3 regions of the Mesorhizobium sp. M1E.F.Ca.ET.045.02.1.1 genome follow, and region 3 is predicted to be linked to each of the others. Evidence: riboswitches for the same ligand, from Rfam matches in the RefSeq annotation. Region 3 holds a riboswitch; each other region holds the start of a gene.
What was found. Region 3 has a riboswitch for cobalamin ahead of EJ070_RS22065 (CbtB domain-containing protein). Riboswitches for the same ligand answer to the same signal wherever they lie in the genome.
Positions count from the first base shown of each region.

Region 1 (6,501 bases), 2.4 Mb from region 3:
TTGACCAGCGCGTAAGTGGCCGAGACGGCGCCGGCCAGCCAGTATTCGCCATGCGTCTGCGACAGCATCGCCACGATGCCGATCGGCGCCATGGCGATCGGCAGCCGCGCCATGAAGGCGGCCGCGGCGAAGCCTTTCGTTCCGGGAGCCCGAAAGATTTCCGAATAGGGGTTTCGCATGGTCCTGCTCCTCGACAAGGAAGGGCGCCGCAATTACATACGCAGCGTATGAATGTCAGATAGTTCATACGTCGCGTATGTCAATCGGCATACGAGACGTATGTGAATAGAGCCAGAAACCGTGCACAGACCCCGCAAGGAGATGATCGCCGAGACGCGCGCCAAGCTGATCGCGGCCGCGCGCCATGCCTTCGGCACGATCGGCTATGCCGAGGCCTCGATGGACGATTTCACCGCTTCAGCGGGCCTGACGCGCGGCGCGCTCTACCACCATTTCGGCGACAAGAGGGGACTGCTGCAGGCGGTGATCGCCGAGATCGACGGCGAGATGGCTGCGCGGGTGAACGAGGTGGCGGCGAGAGCGCCGACCCGCTGGCAGCGCTTCGTCGACGAATGCACCACCTATATCGAGATGGCGTTGGAGCCGGAAATCCAGCGCATCATGTTCCGCGACGGCCCGGCGGTGCTGGGCGATCCGGCGCAGTGGTCGAACGCCAATGCCTGCACCGCGTCGATGACGGATCATCTGACGAGACTGCAGGAAGAGGGCGTCGTCGTGCCCGATCTCGACCCCGAGACCGCCGCGCGGCTGATCAACGGCGCCAGCAGCCAGGCCTCGCAACGCATTGCCAATTCGAACGACCCCGAGGCGACGTCGAAGAAGGCGATAGCGGCGTTCAAGCAGCTACTGGAAGGACTGCGCAAAAAGCCCTGACTGCACGATCGGGTAAGGATATCGCCGGTTTGTGCACCGGTTTTGGGACTGGCGCGGCGCCGTCGCAATTGACAATGACAGGCGCGAGCGCATCCTCCTCGACCATTCTCTTACAGCGCCGCGCGTTCTTCGAACGCGCAAAGGACGCTGTAACACTTTGACTATGCCGCATGATCCTTTCCGAAAATCGATTCCGATTTTCGGGGTCATGCGCGAGGCGGGAGAGTCGGGGCCATGTGGGACTTCAGCATCGGCCGGTCGGTGTCCATCATGATGCGGACATGGCCGTTCATCGTCTTTCGCATGATCGTCTATTTCGGCATCACGTTGGCCTACATCATGGCGACCGGCACCGGCGCCAGCGTCGGCTACGGTGTCGGCCACATCTCCACCGATCCCGATGGACCGATGTCCTTTGCCTTGTGGGGCGGGGTTGTCGGCTTCGGCGTCGTCTCGATCGCCGTCTACTGGATCCGCGAATATATCCTCTATGTGCTCAAGGCCGGTCACATCGCCGTCATGGTCCACCTGATCGATGGCCACGACGTCCCCGACGGCCAGCGCCAGATCGCCTATGCGAAGGAAGTGGTGACCCAGCGCTTCGCCGAGGCCAACATTCTTTTCGTCGTCGACCAATTGGTGAAGGGCGCCATCCGCGCCATCACCGGCCTGATCGGCGGCATCGCGGCGTTCTTGCCCATTCCGGGCTTGAACGGCCTCGTCAGCTTCATCAACACCGTCATCCGCCTGTCGCTGACCTATGTCGACGAGATCATCCTCGGCTACAACATCCGCATCAATTCGAACTCTCCGTTCGAAACCGCCAGGCAAGGCGTCGTGCTCTACGCGCAGAACGGCAAGCACATGGTCAAGAACGCCGTCTGGCTGGCGGTGATCATGTGGGGCGTGTCCTTCGTCATCTTTCTTTTGATGCTGGCGCCGGCAGGCGCGATCCTGTGGGTCATGCCGGGCCAGCTTGCCGGCTGGGCCTTCGTGCTGGCAATCGTCTTTGCCTGGGCCTTCAAGGCGGCCTTCATCGAACCCTTCGCCATCGTCTCGCTGATGCAGGTCTATTTCGACGCCATCGAAGGCCAGGTTCCGAACCCGGAATGGGATCAGCGGCTGGCCGAAGCGTCATCGAAATTCAGAGAGCTTCGCGACAAGGCGCTCGGCTCCTTCGGCGGCTCGCGCTGGGATTCGCCCCGGGCTGCTTGATCGGCAGCCCCTTGATCACGACGGCAGCCCGATCACGGCTTCGGCTGCTCTCCGAGGCGGGCAATCGCCGACTTGAGCGGCGCCTCGCCGGCGCCGCAAAAGGTCTCGCTCATCACCAGCTCGGCCAGCGGCAGGCGCTTGCCCCAGCCATGCGCCTCGAGGTCCGGCCTCGGCGCGAATTCCGAAACACGGCCGACGCAGAGATAGGCAACCGGCGTGACGTGCTCGGGGATCGACAGGAGCCGCTTCAGCGCTTCCGTTTCGATGATGCTCACCCAGCCGACGCCGACACCTTCCGCCCGCGCCGCCAGCCAGAAGTTCTGCACCGCGCAGACGGTGCTGTAGAGGTCCATTTCCGGGTTGTGCCAGCGCCCGAGCGGCGAGTTCCTTGAACGCTGCCGGTCGCAGGTGATGCAGAGATTGAGCGCGCTTTCGCAGATGCCCTCGAGCTTCAGCTTGCGGTAGAGGGCCTGCCGCTCCGCCTCGATCGCCGGCAATTCCTGCTCGCGCGCGGCAAGGAACAGGTCGCGCACCTGCCGCCGCCTTGTCACATCGCGGATAACGATGAAATTCCAGGGCTGCATGTAGCCGACCGACGGCGCGTGATGGGCGGCCGTCAGCAGCCGCGCCAGAACGGCATCGTCGATACCGTCGGCAACGAAATGGCTGCGCACGTCGCGCCGGGTGAACATCGCCCGATAGACGGCATCGCGCGCCAATTGGTCAAAGTCATCGCCGCCCATGGCGGCCGCTTGTGCCTGCATCGCTTGTCCCTTGCGACAGCAGTCCTCCGCCTGACCATGCGGAAGACCATGTCTGCCGGGCCGGTCTTCTGGCTCGGGATCGACCCACGTCCGGCGCCTTCCCGTCTAGGACAGTGGCTTTTGCCGGCGCGGTCCCCCTCACAGCGTTGGGCACGCCACGGAGTTCAACCGTGTTCCCGATTCTCCCGCCTCGCGGGCACCAGGCAGCAGTCCGACCTTATCGCGAAGCAGAGGCCGCGCCAATGCCGCCAGCGACACTATCGGGCGCAATTTTCCCCAGCCATTCGGCCATCAAACATGGTCATCCGGGCCACGCGTGCCTAGATTAGGCGCCATGACCACCCGTCTCTACACCCATCCGGTATTCTTGGAACACCTCACGCCGCCCGGCCACCCTGAAAGGCCGGACCGTTTGCGCGCCATCGAGCGCGTGCTGGATGACGAGGCTTTTTCGGCTCTCGACCGCGTCAAGGCGCCGGAAGGCGACGAGGCGACCATCCTCTACGCGCATCCGGAAGATTTTGTTGCCCGCATCCGCGCGGCCATTCCCGCAAGCGGTATCGTCTCCATCGACGCCGACACCAGCGCCAGCCCGAAGAGCTGGCAGGCCGCGGTGACGGCGATCGGTGCCGCCAACGCGGCGATAGACGATGTCTTCGAAGGCCGCGCCGCCAATGCCTTCGTCGCCGCGCGCCCGCCCGGCCACCACGCCGAAAAGACCACCGCGATGGGCTTTTGCCTGTTCAACACCGCGGCGATCGCCGCCCGTCATGCACAGAAGAAGCATCAGGCCGAGCGCGTCGCCATCGTCGATTGGGACGTCCACCACGGCAACGGCACGCAGGACATCTTCTGGGACGATCCGTCGGTGCTTTATTGCTCGACGCACCAGATGCCGCTCTATCCGGGCACCGGCGCGAAAAGCGAAACCGGCGCCGGCAACATCGTCAACGCGCCGCTGGCACCCCGCACCGGCAGCGAGCTGTTCCGCGACGCCTTCCTTTCGCGCGTGCTGCCGTCGATCGACGCGTTCGCGCCGGACCTGATCATCATTTCCGCCGGCTTCGATGCGCACCATCGCGATCCGCTCGCCGAGATCAACCTGACCGAGGACGATTTCGATTGGGCAACCGGCCAGTTGATGGAGCGCGCCGGGCGCCATAGCGGCAACCGGCTCGTCAGCCTGCTGGAGGGCGGCTACGATCTGCAGGGACTGGCATTTTCGGTCGCCGCCCATGTCGGGCGGCTGATGAAAGGATAAATGATGGCTGATGAAGCTAACCAAGACGTCAAAACGATGAGCTTCGAACAGGCGCTCGACGCGCTGGAGAAGATCGTCGATGATCTGGAGCGCGGCGACGTCCCGCTCGACCAGTCCATCCGGATCTACGAGCGCGGCGAGGCGCTGAAGGCGCATTGCGACCGGTTGCTCAAGGCGGCCGAGGACAAAGTCGAGAAGATCAGGCTTTCGCGCGACGGCAAGCCGGTTGGAACGGAGCCGCTCGACGCCGAGTAAGGTGTGTTGCAAGGAGTTCAAGCATGTGCCGAAACATCAAGACCCTGTTCAACTTCGAACCGCCGGCAACCGACGACGAGGTCCATGATGCAGCCCTGCAGTTCGTGCGCAAGCTGAGCGGCTCGACCAAGCCCTCCAAGCGCAACGAGCACGCCTTCCACCATGCCGTCGAGGCGATTGCCGCCGCGGCGCGCGAACTGCTCGATTCGATGGAAACCACCCAGCATCCGCGCAATCGCGAGGAAGAGGCGGCCAAGGCGAAAGCCAGATCCGCGCTCCGCTTCGCCTGAGACCTGCCATGAGCTTCTTTCCAGGCAACGATCCCGAGGCCGGCGACGCCTTCGCCTGCGACCAGATCGAATTGATGGTGATCCCCAACGCCAAGGACATCGGCGGCTTCGAGGTCCGCCGCGCCTTGCCGACCGCAAAACGCAGGCTGGTCGGACCGTTCATCTTCTTCGACCGCATGGGGCCGGCCATCCTGCGCGCCGGCCATGCGATCGACGTGCGCCCGCATCCGCATATCGGGCTTTCCACCGTCACCTATCTGTTCGACGGCAAGATCCGGCACCGCGACTCGCTCGGCACCGAAATGGTGATCGCGCCAGGCGATGTGAACCTGATGACCGCCGGCCGCGGCATCGTCCACTCCGAGCGCACGCCGGAAGAGCTGCGCGGCGCGCCGATGTCGGTCTCCGGCTTGCAGACCTGGCTCGCCTTGCCCGACGGCAAGGAGGAGATCGCCCCGGTCTTCGCCAACACATCGGTGATCCGCCTGCCCGAGATCGACGCCGAAGGCGTCAGCGGCCGCGTCGTCATCGGCGAATTTTCCGGGCTGCGCTCGCCGGTCGCGACCGCATCGGACACGCTTTATGCCGATCTGCGGCTGGCGGCGGGCGCCAGCGTGAAAATCCCCGCCGATGCCGAGGAACGCGCCATCTATACGCTGGAGGGCGAGGTCTCGATTGCCGGCGATCATTTTCCGGCGGAGCGGCTTCTGGTGTTCAAACCGGGCGAGGAGATCGTCGTTTCGTCCGAACGGGGCGCGCATTTCATGCTGTTCGGCGGAGCGTCGCTGGGCTCCAAGCGTTATATATGGTGGAATTTCGTTTCGTCCTCGAAAGAACGCATCGAGCAGGCCAAGGAAGAATGGAAGACAGGCCGCTTCGATATCGTTCCTGGCGATGAGGAAGAATTCATCCCGTTGCCGGAAGGTTAGAACTGGATGGACATCCTGCGCCAACCGCGTCACTGACACGCATTTACATTCGCTCGCCAGCGGCATATTTCGCGCATGATCAAGGCGCATATTTGTGAAAGTTGGAGCAATTCCAGGAAAAATGTGAAACGGTTTTCCGTCCGGAATTGCGTGGAACAGGGAGCAATTCCAGGAAAAGTGTGAAGCGGTTTTCCGTCCGGAATTGCGTGAAACAGAAAAGACAGAGCGGTCCCGTGAAACGGTTAACCGCTCCCAAAGATCTCAGCAGGCCGCCAAAGAGTGAACCCGAAGCCCGATACGCCACTTCTCGACAAGGTCCGCATCCCTGCGGATTTGCGGGCGCTCGACGAAAGCGAGCTGCCGCAGCTGGCGACCGAGCTGCGCGCCGAACTGATCGACGCCGTTTCGCACACCGGCGGCCATCTCGGCGCCGGCCTTGGCGTGGTCGAGCTGACGGTCGCGCTGCACTATGTCTTCAACACGCCGGAAGACCGGCTGATCTGGGATGTCGGCCACCAGGCTTATCCGCACAAGATCCTGACCGGCCGCCGCGACCGCATCCGCACGCTGCGCCAGGAGGGTGGCCTCTCCGGCTTTACGCGGCGAGCCGAGAGCGAATACGACCCCTTCGGCGCCGCACACTCCTCGACCTCGATTTCCGCCGGTCTCGGCATGGCCATGGGCCGCGATCTGTCGGGCGGCCGCAACAATGTCATCGCGGTGATTGGCGACGGAGCGATGTCGGCCGGCATGGCCTATGAGGCGATGAACAACGCCGGCGCGCTCGACGCCCGTCTGATCGTCATCCTCAACGACAACGACATGTCGATCGCGCCGCCGACCGGCGCGATGAGCGCCTATCTGGCGAGGCTCGCCTCCGGCAAGACCTATCT
Region 1 is NZ_CP034447.1:6,943,571-6,950,071, reverse strand. It holds gene EJ070_RS34075 (MFS transporter) at 1-179, opposite strand, end outside; gene EJ070_RS34070 (TetR/AcrR family transcriptional regulator) at 301-894, shown strand; gene EJ070_RS34065 (hypothetical protein) at 1,129-2,109, shown strand; gene bluB (5,6-dimethylbenzimidazole synthase) at 2,142-2,873, opposite strand; cobalamin riboswitch at 2,914-3,092, opposite strand; gene EJ070_RS34055 (histone deacetylase family protein) at 3,208-4,134, shown strand; gene EJ070_RS34050 (exodeoxyribonuclease VII small subunit) at 4,138-4,389, shown strand; gene EJ070_RS34045 (DUF2277 domain-containing protein) at 4,413-4,679, shown strand; gene EJ070_RS34040 (pirin family protein) at 4,688-5,608, shown strand; gene dxs (1-deoxy-D-xylulose-5-phosphate synthase) at 5,888-6,501, shown strand, end outside.
Region 1: it holds a riboswitch for cobalamin, as region 3 does, so the genes downstream of both, bluB (5,6-dimethylbenzimidazole synthase) here and EJ070_RS22065 (CbtB domain-containing protein) in region 3, are expected to answer to the same signal.

Region 2 (6,501 bases), 2.3 Mb from region 3:
AGCCGGCACCTTTGTCTGCGCCTATCCGAATGCCGGCCTGCCTAATGAATTCGGCCGGTATGACGAGAGCCCGGAATTCATGGCTGAACAGATCGAGGGTTTTGCGCGCGACGGATTGGTCAATGTCGTCGGCGGCTGCTGCGGCTCGACGCCGGACCATATCCGCGCCATCGCGGCGGCGGTTAAGAAATATCCGCCGCGCGCCATCCCGAAGATCGAGCCGAAGATGCGCCTGTCGGGCCTCGAGCCGTTCACGCTGACCGACGAGATTCCGTTCGTCAATGTCGGCGAGCGCACCAATGTCACGGGCTCCGCCAGGTTCAGGAAGCTGATCACGGCGGGCGACTATGTCGCCGCGCTCGATGTCGCGCGCGACCAGGTCGCCAACGGCGCCCAGATCATCGACATCAACATGGACGAGGGCCTGATCGATTCGAAGAAGGCGATGGTCGAATATCTCAACCTGATCGCGGCCGAGCCGGACATTGCCCGCGTTCCCGTGATGATCGACAGTTCCAAGTGGGAAGTCATCGAGGCCGGCCTCAAATGCGTCCAGGGCAAGCCGCTGGTCAACTCCATCTCCATGAAGGAAGGCGAGAAAGCGTTCCTGCATCATGCCAGGCTGGTGCGCGCCTATGGCGCTGCGGTGGTCGTCATGGCCTTCGACGAGGACGGCCAGGCCGACACCAGGGCGCGCAAGGTCGAGATCTGCACCCGCGCCTACAAGCTCCTGACTGAACAGGCAGGCTTCCCGCCCGAGGATATCGTCTTCGATCCGAACGTGTTCGCCATCGCCACCGGCATCGATGAACACAACAATTACGGTGTCGATTTCATCGACGCTGCGCGCGAGATCACCGCGACGCTTCCTCATGTCCATATTTCGGGCGGCGTGTCGAACCTCTCCTTTTCGTTCCGCGGCAACGAACCGGTGCGCGAGGCCATGCATGCCGTGTTCCTCTACCACGCCATCCAGGCGGGCATGGACATGGGCATCGTCAATGCCGGGCAGCTTGCCGTCTACGACACCATCGACCCGGAACTGCGCGAAGCCTGCGAGGATGTTGTCAACAACCGTGAGCCAAAGGGCGGCGGCACGGCGACCGAGCGCATGCTGGAACTCGCCGGACGCTTCAAGGGCACGGCGGGCAAGGAGGCGCAGGAACGCGTTCTCGCCTGGCGCGACTGGCCGGTCGAGCAGCGCATTTCGCACGCGCTGGTCAATGGCATCACCGAATTCATCGACGCGGACACGGACGACGCGCGGCGCGCCGCCGAGCGGCCGCTGCATGTCATCGAAGGCCCGCTGATGGCGGGCATGAATGTCGTCGGCGACCTGTTCGGCGCCGGCAAGATGTTCCTGCCGCAAGTGGTGAAGTCGGCCCGCGTGATGAAGCAGGCGGTGGCCGGCCTGCTGCCGCACATGGAGGCGGAGAAGCTGGCGAACGCCGCCAGCGGGATCGACAATGGCGAGCGCCAGACCGCCGGCAAGATCCTGATGGCGACGGTAAAGGGCGATGTCCACGACATCGGCAAGAACATCGTCGGCGTGGTCCTTGCCTGCAACAATTATGAGATCATCGATCTTGGCGTCATGGTGCCTGCGGCGAAGATCCTGCAGACGGCGCGTGAGCTAAAGGTCGACGTCATCGGCCTGTCCGGCCTGATCACGCCCTCGCTCGACGAGATGGCGCATATGGCGGCCGAGATGGAACGTGAAGGCTTCGACATTCCGCTGCTGATCGGCGGTGCGACGACCAGCCGCGTGCATACGGCGGTCAAGATCCATCCGCGCTATGCGAAAGGCCAGACGGTGTATGTCGCCGACGCCAGCCGCGCCGTCGGCGTGGTGTCGGCACTGCTGTCGAACGAGGCCAAGGCCGGCTATGTCGAGAACGTTCGCGCGGAGTACAAGAAGGTTGCCGACGCGCATGCGCGCAGCGAAGCCGACAAGCAGCGGCTGCCGCTCGCCAGGGCGCGGGCCAATGCCCACAAGGTCGACTGGACGGGCTACGAGCCGCCAAAACCGTCCTTCCTTGGCCTAAAGGTCTTCGAAGGCTGGGATCTGGCCGAGCTTGCCCGCTATATCGACTGGACGCCATTCTTCCAAACCTGGGAGTTGAAGGGCCGCTATCCCAAAATCCTCGACGACGAGGACCAGGGGCCGGCGGCACGCCAGCTCTTCGAGGACGCCCAGGCGATGCTGGCGAAGATCATCGCGGAAAAATGGTTTGCGCCCAAGGGCGTGATCGGCTTCTGGCCGGCCAATACCGCCGGCGACGATATCAGACTGTTCACGGATGAGGCCCGCTCGCACGAACTGGCGACATTCTTCACGCTGCGCCAGCAGCTGGCCAAGCACGACGGCAAGGCCAATGTCGCATTGTCGGATTTCGTGGCGCCTGTGGACAGCGGCAAGGCCGACTATGTGGGCGGCTTCATAGTCACCGCGGGCATCGAGGAAGTGACGATCGCCGAGCGCTTCGTGCGGGCCAACGACGACTATTCCTCGATCATGGTCAAGGCGCTGGCCGACCGTTTCGCCGAAGCCTTCGCAGAGCGCATGCACGAGAAGGTGCGCAAGGAGTTCTGGGGTTACGCGCCCGATGAGAACCTGGCCCCGGACGACCTGATCGGCGAACCCTATCGCGGCATCCGCCCGGCACCTGGCTATCCGGCGCAACCCGACCATACGGAAAAGGCGACGCTGTTTCGTCTGCTCGACGGCGAACGCAATGCGGCCGTCAGCCTGACCGAAAGCTTCGCCATGTGGCCCGGCTCCTCCGTCTCCGGCATCTACCTGTCGCATCCCGAAAGCTATTATTTCGGCGTCGCTAAGGTCGAGCGCGATCAGGTCGAGGACTATGCGCGGCGCAAGGCCATGCCGCTGGCGGAGGTCGAGCGCTGGCTTGGGCCGATCCTCAACTATGTGCCGGCGCGCTACGCCGAAGCGGCGGAGTAAGTCCCTATTACCGCCAGTCGTCCTTGCCCCTGACCGATCTCGCATTCCTGTGGACCGGTTTGGGCGATCGATGATTTGATCAGGGTGCTTAAGGTGCACGTTCGTCTCGCGGATGGGATAATTGGGAAGTCGGTGCCGGCGCTGCCCCCGCTACGGCAGCGGCGCTTTTCGTCTCCACAAGGACCACTGGGCCAAGGCCTGGGAAGCTGCCGAGATGGCGGAACTGTTTTTGATTACCCCTATCTCGATTTCCACTATTTTGGGGCGCTCGAGAATTAAGTTTGGCACTTCTATCTAACGAGTGCCAACCGGGCTATATATATGGGCGTGGCCGCTATGCCGGCCTCAGAAAGAAGCTTCCATGAAATTCCGGCCACTCCAAGACCGCGTCGTCATCAGGCGCGCGGAAAGTGACACCAAATCCAAGGGCCGCATCATTGTTCCCGACAATGCCAAGGAAAAGCCGCAGGAAGGCGAAGTCATCGCCGTCGGCCAGGGCGCACGCGACGAAGACGGCGCGCTGGTCGAGCTCAAGGTCAAGGCGGGCCACCTGATCCTGTTCGGCAAATGCTCGGGCACCGAGGTCAAGATCGACGGCGATGACCTTCTGATCATGAAGAAAGCCGACATCATGGGCATCATCTTCAACAAGACCGTGGCTGCCAAGAGGGCAGCCTGACGTGCGCGCCGCGCGTATTCACCGGACGCGCATAGGACGCTCCCGATTCTGAGTCTCCGGGCGACGCCGTCGGCGTCTTGCCGTCCCAACCGAACTGGAAAAATCATGCCCCCCAAGGAAATCAAATTCTCCACCGATGCCCGCGACCGCATGCTGCGCGGCGTCGAGCTTCTCAACAGCGCCGTCAAGGTGACACTAGGCCCCAAGGGCCGCAATGTCGTCATCGACAAGGCCTATGGCGCGCCACGCATCACCAAGGACGGCGTCGCCGTCGCCAAGGAAATCGAGCTTGCCGACAAGTTCGAGAACATGGGCGCGCAAATGGTGCGCGAAGTGGCCTCGAAGACCAACGACCTTGCCGGTGACGGCACAACCACCGCCACGGTGCTGGCCGCATCGATCCTGCGCGAAGGCGCCAAGCTCGTCGCCGCCGGCATGAACCCGATGGACCTGAAGCGTGGCATCGACCAGGCCGTTACCGCGGTGGTCAAGGAAGTCCAGGCGCGGTCCAAGAAGGTCAAATCGGCCGGTGAGATCGCGCAGGTCGGCACCATCGCCGCCAATGGCGATGCCACCGTCGGCGACATGATCGCCAAGGCGATGGACAAGGTCGGCAACGACGGCGTCATCACCGTCGAGGAAGCAAAGACCGCCGAGACCGAACTCGACGTCGTCGAAGGCATGCAGTTCGACCGCGGCTATCTCTCGCCCTATTTCGTCACCAATGCCGAGAAGATGCGCGCCGAGCTGGAGGACGCCTACGTCCTCATCCATGAAAAGAAGCTCGGCAATCTGCAAACGCTGCTGCCGATCCTCGAAGCCGTGGTGCAAAGTGGCAAGCCATTGTTGATCATCGCCGAGGATGTCGAGGGCGAGGCGCTGGCGACGCTCGTCGTCAACAAGCTGCGCGGCGGCCTCAAGGTCGCGGCCGTCAAGGCGCCTGGCTTCGGCGATCGCCGCAAGGCGATGCTGGAAGACATCGCCGTGCTCACCGCCGGCCAGATGATTTCCGAGGATCTCGGCATCAAACTGGAGAACATTGCCATTGACATGCTCGGCCGCGCCAAGCGCGTGCTGATCGAGAAGGACACGACCACGATCATAGACGGCGCCGGCACCAAGGCGACCATTCAGGCGCGCATACAGCAGATCAAAAGTCAGATCGAGGAAACCACTTCCGACTACGACAAGGAAAAGCTGCAGGAGCGACTGGCGAAGCTCGCCGGCGGCGTTGCAGTCATTCGCGTCGGCGGCGCCACCGAGTCCGAAGTCAAGGAAAAGAAGGATCGCATCGACGACGCGCTGAATGCTACGCGTGCCGCTGTGGAAGAAGGCATCGTTGCAGGCGGTGGCGTGGCGCTCTTGCGCGCCAGATCGGCGCTTGCCGGCTTGAATGGCGCCAATGCCGATGTGACGGCGGGTATCTCGATCGTGCTGAGGGCGCTTGAGGCGCCGGTCCGCCAGATCGCAGAAAATGCAGGCGTCGAAGGTTCGATCGTCGTCGGCAAGCTCTCCAAGGGCAAGGACTACAATCAGGGCTTCGACGCCCAGAACGAGATTTATGTCGATATGATCAAGGCTGGCATCGTCGACCCGGCAAAGGTGGTGCGGACCGCACTCCAGGACGCCGGTTCGATCGCCGCCCTGTTGATCACCGCCGAGGCCATGATCACCGACGTTCCAGCCAAGGATGCCGCGCCATCCCCCGGCGGTGGCATGGGCAATTGACCGACTCCCTGCCGGGAACGCGCTGCGATGCCCATCGCGCCGAGCGCGAAGCGCTGAAGGTCGCCGACAATGAGCGGGTTTTGGCGGAAGCTGCGGCTGCCAAGGCTGAGGTAAGGGCGGAAGCCGGAGCCCGTCAGACAGAAATGGGCAATCGGGTCTCGCGCGTCGTGGCCGACGAGGCGCCCCGCAAGGCCCGTCAGGCCTAATACTTCAACACCTGCGCCCAATCCCACGGGCGCGGCCATTGCCCTAGCAGATGATCGCAGGGTGGCGAAAAAAACGGACTGGTTATAATGAGCGCACATGTCTATCCACCCGCTTCACTTGTTGAAGACAATGCCGGAGCGTGGTTGAAGAAGCTGGCGAAATACCGACAGCCGCGTCTAGGGCGTAGCGCCTTCGAACTGTTCATCACTCTTGTCCCTTTCGCCATCTTCTGGGCGGCTGCTTGTCTTTCGCTGACCAACAGCTTCTGGCCCGGGCTGATCGCGATCCTTCCTGCCAGCGGCTTCCTGCTTAGGCTGTTCATGATCCAGCACGATTGCGGCCACGGCTCGTTCTTCGCCCGTCGCGGACTCGATGACTGGACCGGCCGCCTGCTTGGGGTCCTGACTCTGACCCCATATGACTATTGGAGGCGCGCTCACGCCGCCCATCATGCGACTGCAGGCAATCTCGACGAACGCGGAGTCGGTGACATCACCACGCTGACGATTGCCGAATACCGTGCCCTTTCGCCGATAAAGCGGGTCGGTTACCGGCTGTACCGGCACCCGCTTGTGATGTTCGGGATCGGGCCAGCTTGGCTATTCCTATTCAAGCAGCGCCTACCGTTTGGGATGATGAGCTCGGGTGCGCTGCCTTGGATTTCGACCATGCTGACGAATATTGCGATCGTCACGCTGTCTGCCTTGATGGTATGGACCGTCGGTTTGGCTACCTTTCTCCTAATCCACCTGCCGGTCGCACTGCTGGCAGGTGCGGCTGGCGTTTGGCTCTTCTATGTACAGCACCAATTCGAGGAGACGCATTGGTCGGGGGGCGAGGATTGGCGGTTTCCCCAAGCGGCGCTGCATGGCGCCTCGCACTACGATCTTCCGCCGGTGCTGCGGTGGCTCACCGGCAACATCGG
Region 2 is NZ_CP034447.1:6,886,812-6,893,312, reverse strand. It holds gene metH (methionine synthase) at 1-2,962, shown strand, start outside; cobalamin riboswitch at 3,037-3,325, shown strand; gene EJ070_RS33770 (co-chaperone GroES) at 3,324-3,641, shown strand; gene groL (chaperonin GroEL) at 3,747-5,369, shown strand; partial or broken gene EJ070_RS33760 (hypothetical protein) at 5,396-5,575, shown strand; gene EJ070_RS33755 (fatty acid desaturase) at 5,663-6,501, shown strand, end outside.
Region 2: it holds a riboswitch for cobalamin, as region 3 does, so the genes downstream of both, EJ070_RS33770 (co-chaperone GroES) here and EJ070_RS22065 (CbtB domain-containing protein) in region 3, are expected to answer to the same signal.

Region 3 (6,501 bases):
CAACACCGCCGATTCGATGATCGGCCATCGCACGCCGAAACACGAGGCTTTCGGCCGCGCCGCAGCGCTATTCGATGACAGGATCAACCTGCCGGCATCGCGCCTCACCGGCATGCTGATCGTGCTGGCAGCCTTCCTGGTCAAAGGCGCCGATCCCCGCAATGCCTGGCAGGTGATGCGCCGCGACGCGAAGAAGCATCGTTCGCCCAATGCCGGCTGGCCCGAGGCCGCCATGGCCGGCGCCCTGGGCTTGTCCCTGGCCGGGCCGCGCAGCTATGGCGGCGAGATCGTCGAGGACGCCTTCATGGGCGAAGGCGGCCGTCGCGAGGCCGAAAGCACAGATATAAGGCAAGCGCTGAAGCTTTACCGCGTCGCCGATTGGCTGCTGATTGCCCTGTTCGGCATCCTGTCAGCGATCGTGATTTACCTGACCATCTTGATCGCCGGCTAAGGTGTGTTGAGGTTCAGGTCAGGCCGTTCGCAGGCCGGCATCACCTGAATATCGACACACCTTAGAATTCAATTCCCTGCTGCGCCTTCACGCCTGCCGAGAAGTGGTGCTTGGTCAGCCCCATCTCGGTGACGAGATCGGCCGCTTCGACCAGCAGCGGCTTGGCGTTGCGGCCGGTGACGATGACATGCAGACCCTCGCGGCGCGCCTTCAGCGCCGCAACCACCTTTTCCAGATCGAGATAGTCGTAGCGCAAAGCGATGTTGAGCTCGTCGAGCACGACGAGGCTGATCGAGGGATCGGCCATCAGTTCCAGCGCCTTGGCCCAGGCAGCCTCGGCGGCGGCGATGTCGCGCTTCAGGTCCTGCGTCTCCCAGGTGAACCCCTCGCCCATCGCATGCCAGACGACGCGGTCGCCGAAGGCCGCGAAAGCATCCTTTTCGCCGGTGTGCCATTTGCCCTTGATGAACTGGACGACGCCGACGCGCTTGCCGTAGCCGAGCATCCTGAGCGCCAGGCCGAAGGCCGCCGTTGTCTTGCCCTTGCCAGGTCCGGTGTTGACGATCAGCAGGCCCTTCTCGATCGTCTTGCCCGCTACCTCGGCATCCTGCACCGCCTTGCGCTTGACCATCTTGGCGCGATGGCGTTCGGCGTCCCCGTCGTCGATGATCTTGTCGTCGATTTCGGCCATGTCACTTCACCTTGAGCGGCAGCCCCGCCACCATCATCAGCACACTATCGGCAACGGCCGCGACCTGCTGGTTGAGCCGGCCGGCGGCATCGCGGAACCGGCGCGCCAGCGCATTGTCCGGCACGATGCCAAGCCCGACTTCGTTCGATACCACGAACCAAGGCCCGCGCGGACGCGACAGCACATCCGAGAGCCGCCGGCACTCGGCCTCGACATCATGTTCCGCCAGCATATGATTGGTCAGCCACAATGTCAGGCAATCGATCAGCACCGGCTGGTGATCGGGCAAAGCCTCGATCGCGCCGACAAGATCGAGCGGCGCATCAATCGTCACCCAGCCTTCGCCGCGCCGAGCGCGATGCAGCGCGATGCGCTCGCGCATCTCGTCGTCATAGGCCTGCGCAGTGGCGATGTAAGTCCAGGGCGACGGACTGGCCGTCACCAACGCCTCGGCATGCGCGCTCTTGCCCGAGCGCGCACCGCCGATGATGAAGGTCAGGCGACCCTCGGCGCGATCAGGCAAAGCTGCCGCGCAGGCTGGTCGCCGCGCCGGTGAAGCGGCCGCGCACCACGCCGACGACCGCGCCCAGCACCAGCCAGAACACCAGATCGGTGAGCGTCACCGCCACCACGAACTGGTGATGCAGGCCTTCTGGGATCGCCGTCTCGAAGCTTTCGGGCTGCGGCGCGCCGACGATGTGCGGCGCCACGATCAGCGCCACGCCAAGGATGGCCAGCGGCAGCGACTTGCGAAAGGCGATCAAGCCGAGCCCGATCGCTGTCGCGGCCACTGTCGAAGTCCACCAGATCTGGCGCGGCAAAAGCTCTGCCGCAGGCATTGCCGGCAGCTCGGGCGGCAGGCCGAGGCCGGGCGCCAGGGTGAACACGGCAAAGCCGGCCAGGCCCCAGAACACGCCCTGTCGCCAATTGCCGATGCCGCCGGCGAATTCGGAAACCGCGACCAGGATCAGCCCGAAGCCGACACCGGTGACGATGTTGGCGACGACGTTGAAGGCAAAGCGCTCGAAGCCGTCTGCCGGCGCCCAGCCCTCGTCCTCGGCCGGAGCAGCCGCTTCGGCGGGGGTCGGAGCCGCGCTGCTCATCGCGTTGTCCGCGGGAGCGGCCGAGCTCATCGCATTGTTGTTTGTGCTGGCGGCATGGTCGTGGTGATGGCCGCCGCCGGCCTTTTCATAGACTTCTGCCTTCAGGATCAGCGGCACGGTCGCATAGGCCTGCATGCAGGCGAGCGCGATGCCCGCCACGAGCCCCGCGATCGCCGCGATGAACACGACGTTGCGAAACAGATTCATGATGTCAGGCCTTCCTCAGTGGCAGGGAAACGCCATCGAGTGGCGATAGTCGTGGGCAGCGTTGTGGACCGCATCGATATGCGAGAAGCCGACGAAGCCGACGACGAAGATGCCGAGCAGCGCCGCGAGAGCGAGCTGCATGATGCGCGACTGCGAGGAGACGGAGGCGCCGAGGGAGACGGAAGCGGTATTCATGTCTTGTCCTTTCGCCCTCCACCCGAGGGCATCGAAGTCAACTTTCCTGTCGCCGGCAGGTCTCCTGGCTCGCGGATCCGCGCCCTTCCCCACCTTCCCGAGGAAAATCCTCAGTGGTTTATGGAGAGGACTACCGCACACAGTTGCGGGGGCAGCCACGGCTTTGGGCAGGAAATCCACCCCTCACCGCATTCCCTCTTGGCTCCAAAAACGGAACCGACGACGCGAGCGACTATAGGCAGAATCGCCGCAGGCGGCAAACCAAATTCCGCCATGCCGGAGCGCGATTGCGGCATGGATTCACATGCTAGGAGGCCGCGATCCTTTCGGCGACAAGCTGCTGCAGCCGCCACAGATGGGCATCGTGGATGCCACGCGCTTCGAGATTTTTGACGGTGTTGTAGAGATAGTCGGCACCGGAACCCCAATGGCCGCAGGACGTCGCCAGCCTTTCCACCACCTCGCTTTCACTGAGCGGCCCGGCATAGGTCGTACCCTTGCGATTGATGACGAAAGCGAGCGCCCTCAACGGCCCATTGTCCGTTGCGAGCTGCAGCAGGCGGGGGTGGTAGCTGGTCGGCTTGAGGGTCATCTCACGACGGAAAAGCTTGTCCAGCGCTTGCCGGCGCTCGCCACCGTTCAGGCGGAAGGCGACGCCCTTGCATTCGCCGCCGCGATCCATCGCCATCATCAGACCCGGGCTCTGCTTGGTGCCGCGCCAGCGCGTCATCTTCATGCAGAAGGAGCGGTGCCAGCCCCGTGCCACGGCGACCCGCTCCTCGACATGCTCGATTTCGGGCTTCCAGATCAGCGAGCCATAGCCGAACAGCCACAGCGGTTCGGTTGCAGGCAACTCGCCCTCGAATGCATCCAGCATCTCTTCATAGTCGCTGTCGGAGAGATGCTGCGCGTCAGGATCAGGCCCTGGATCCTCGACCGCGCGATAACAGCGGGCGACCAGTTCCTCGGTAAGCGACATCGTTCTTGCAGGCATGCCTTGCCACCCTGGCCGGCCGGCGAACCCGTCGGCGATCGCGAGCGACCTTAAAGGCGGCACCGGGACATCACAATGGCCACACGATTGACAACGGGTTTGGCCGGGTGTCGGCTGTCGGCAGCCAGGGAGAAGCCGATGCAGCCGAATCCGAGCCAACGCGATCTCTATAACGGCCTGACCCGCCTCGAGCCGACCTTGCCGTCGTCCGCCTATCGGGACGCCGACGGGTATCTGCGCGATCTCGATGCGATCTGGTACCGAAGCTGGCTGATGGTCTGCCGCGAGGCCGATCTCGCGGACCCCCTCGCCTTCCGCGCAATCCGCATCGGCTCGCAGGAGGTCGTCGTGCTGCGCGACGAGACCGGGAGCTTGCGCGCCTTCCACAACACCTGCCGGCATCGCGGCTCGCAGCTTTGCCAGGAAAGCGCAGGCCGGCTGAAGGCAAGGCTCCTCACCTGCCCCTATCACGCCTGGTCCTATTCGCTGCGCGGCGATCTCGTGCGCGTGCCGTCGAAATCGCTGCCCGAGGGATTCGACAAGACCGATTACCCGCTCTACCGCGTGGCGCTGTCGGTGTGGCGCGGCTTCGTCTTCATCAACCTTGCAAAGGATGCCGGCGGCACGGCGGAAGCCTCGTTCGATCCCGCCTCCGGCGACCTTGCCAACTGGCCGCTGGAGACGCTCGTCACCGGGCATCGGCTCAGCAAGGTGATGAACTGCAACTGGAAGATTTTCTGGGAGAACTTCAACGAGTGCCTGCACTGCCCGGGCGTCCACAAGGACCTGTCGCGGCTGGTGCCGATCTACGGCCGGGGCCTGATGGCGAGGCACGACGATCCGGAATGGGCCCGCCACGCCGACAACGACGCGCCGGAGTTTTCCGGCGGCCTGCGCGCCGGCGCCGAGACCTGGTCGCGCGACGGGCGCGTGCATGGTCCGGTCTTTGCCGGCCTGACGCCGGCCGAGCGCGCCGCCGGCCAGACCTACGCAACGTCGCTGCCCTCGATGTTCATCGTCGGCCATGTCGACTATGTCCGCACGGTGAGGCTCGCCCCGCTGGGACCCGAGCTGACGGAGCTCACCGCCGAATGGCTGTTCGCGCCCGATGCTCTTGCGCAAACCGATATCGACAACATCGTCGCCTTCGGCACCCAGGTGCTGGAGGAGGACGCCGCGATCTGCGAGGTCAATCAGAAGGGCCTGCGCTCGATCCGCCACGAGGCCGGCGTGCTGATGCCTGAGGAATACGACCTGCGCCGCTTCCACGAATGGGTGCGAGGGCGCCACGCAGAGTTCAAAACGACTTCGGCAGATAGCGCCAGGTGAAAAAGCCGCAGAAGGCGGCCAACAGGCCGAGCGTGACGAACACCGAGCCCAGCCCGAAAAAGCTCAGCACCACCGAATAGACCAGCGGCGGCGTCAGCTCGGAAAAGTCGAGATAGGTGCGGTAGACCGCCGCCATCTGCGCCCTCTCGTAAGCGCGCACCGAGCGCATGAAGGCGGTCGAGCCCAGCGCATCGAGCGCGATGGTGAAGAGCGCGCCGCAGAGCAGGAAGGCAGCGGTGAGCAGCGGCGCGGTCTCGCCGACTCCGCCTGCCGCAAAAAGCATCGCCGCCATGGCGAAATAGGCGAAGGTCATAGTCTGGCGGCCGCCGAAGCGCTTGCCCGCCTTGCCCCAGAAGATCGCCATGAACAAGAGCGCGTTGCCCGCCGAAACCAGCAGCCCGCCTGCAAGCTTGCCCTCGCCCGTGATCACCATGAACAGCGGACCATAGACGAAGAAGGTCGTCCAGAAGCAGGAGCGGCCGAAGGCGATCAGCCAGGCGAGCCTGAGCCTCGGCTGCGCGATGAAGCGGCCGATATTGGCGAGCGGATTGGCCGGCCGGCTCTTGCCGGGGCGGATCGACGGGTTGTCGCCCAGCCGGTAGGCCCAGAACAGCGCCAGCAGCGACAGCGCGAAGGCCACGACCGCGCCATGCGCGGCATAGATGCCGAAGCGCGTGTAGAGGAAGATGCCGAGCGTCGGCCCACCTGTCCAGGCGAACATCGACCACGCTATGCGCAGCGATTCCGCCTGCATGAAATCGGTCTTGCGGATGTGGTCCATGATGTAGAGGTTGAGCGTGATCGACAGCGCGCTCGCCCCCATGACGCGGCAGAGCATGCCGGCGAGTTGGCCCGGCAGTGTGTGGGTGACGAAGAAGACCGAGCCGAGCGCCAGCATCAGGCAGCCGGCCGTGTAGACCCAGCGTCGGGCGAAGCGGCGGATCAGCATCGGCATGAACAGCGTCACCGAAAGTCCGAGCAGCGACACGATGGTGTAGAGGATCGAGACGGTCTGCTCATTTTGCAGGATCTCGTAGGCCTGGATCGGGATGACGCTGGAGATCGTGGCGCGGGCGAAGGATTCGACCGCATAGAGCGAGGCGAAGGTGCGCGCATCGGCGGGCCTCAGAGCCGGAAGCCAGATCGGATGGCGCACATGGGTGGACATCGGCCCTCCGAAAGTGAATCGCTCGCCAAATCTAGTAGCGGACCGGTAGCAGGAAACCGACTCCGAAAAGCCGAAAAGCGAAGCCGGTCAAAGGCTTTCCGCCGCTGGCCTAAAGCGGCTTGCCGGGCGGCTGCGGCGGCCGCCGCCGATCCACGCTCTGTTGTTCGGCCGAACCGTGATAGTCGTTTGGCACGACTGAATCGGATTGCGAGATCATGAGCCTTCAAACGACGAGCGACCCCGTTCAGGACGCGCCGAAGCACGGCCGCATCGCCGCCATCGATATCCTGCGCGGCATCGCGCTGATCGCAATGGCGAGCTACCACTTCACCTGGGACCTCGAAAACTTCGGCTACACAGCGC
Region 3 is NZ_CP034447.1:4,592,572-4,599,072, reverse strand. It holds gene cbiB (adenosylcobinamide-phosphate synthase CbiB) at 1-451, shown strand, start outside; gene cobO (cob(I)yrinic acid a,c-diamide adenosyltransferase) at 513-1,142, opposite strand; gene cobU (bifunctional adenosylcobinamide kinase/adenosylcobinamide-phosphate guanylyltransferase) at 1,144-1,665, opposite strand; gene EJ070_RS22070 (CbtA family protein) at 1,658-2,452, opposite strand; gene EJ070_RS22065 (CbtB domain-containing protein) at 2,468-2,647, opposite strand; cobalamin riboswitch at 2,684-2,883, opposite strand; gene EJ070_RS22060 (gamma-glutamylcyclotransferase) at 2,955-3,641, opposite strand; gene EJ070_RS22055 (aromatic ring-hydroxylating dioxygenase subunit alpha) at 3,780-4,970, shown strand; gene EJ070_RS22050 (MFS transporter) at 4,939-6,138, opposite strand; gene EJ070_RS22045 (DUF1624 domain-containing protein) at 6,354-6,501, shown strand, end outside.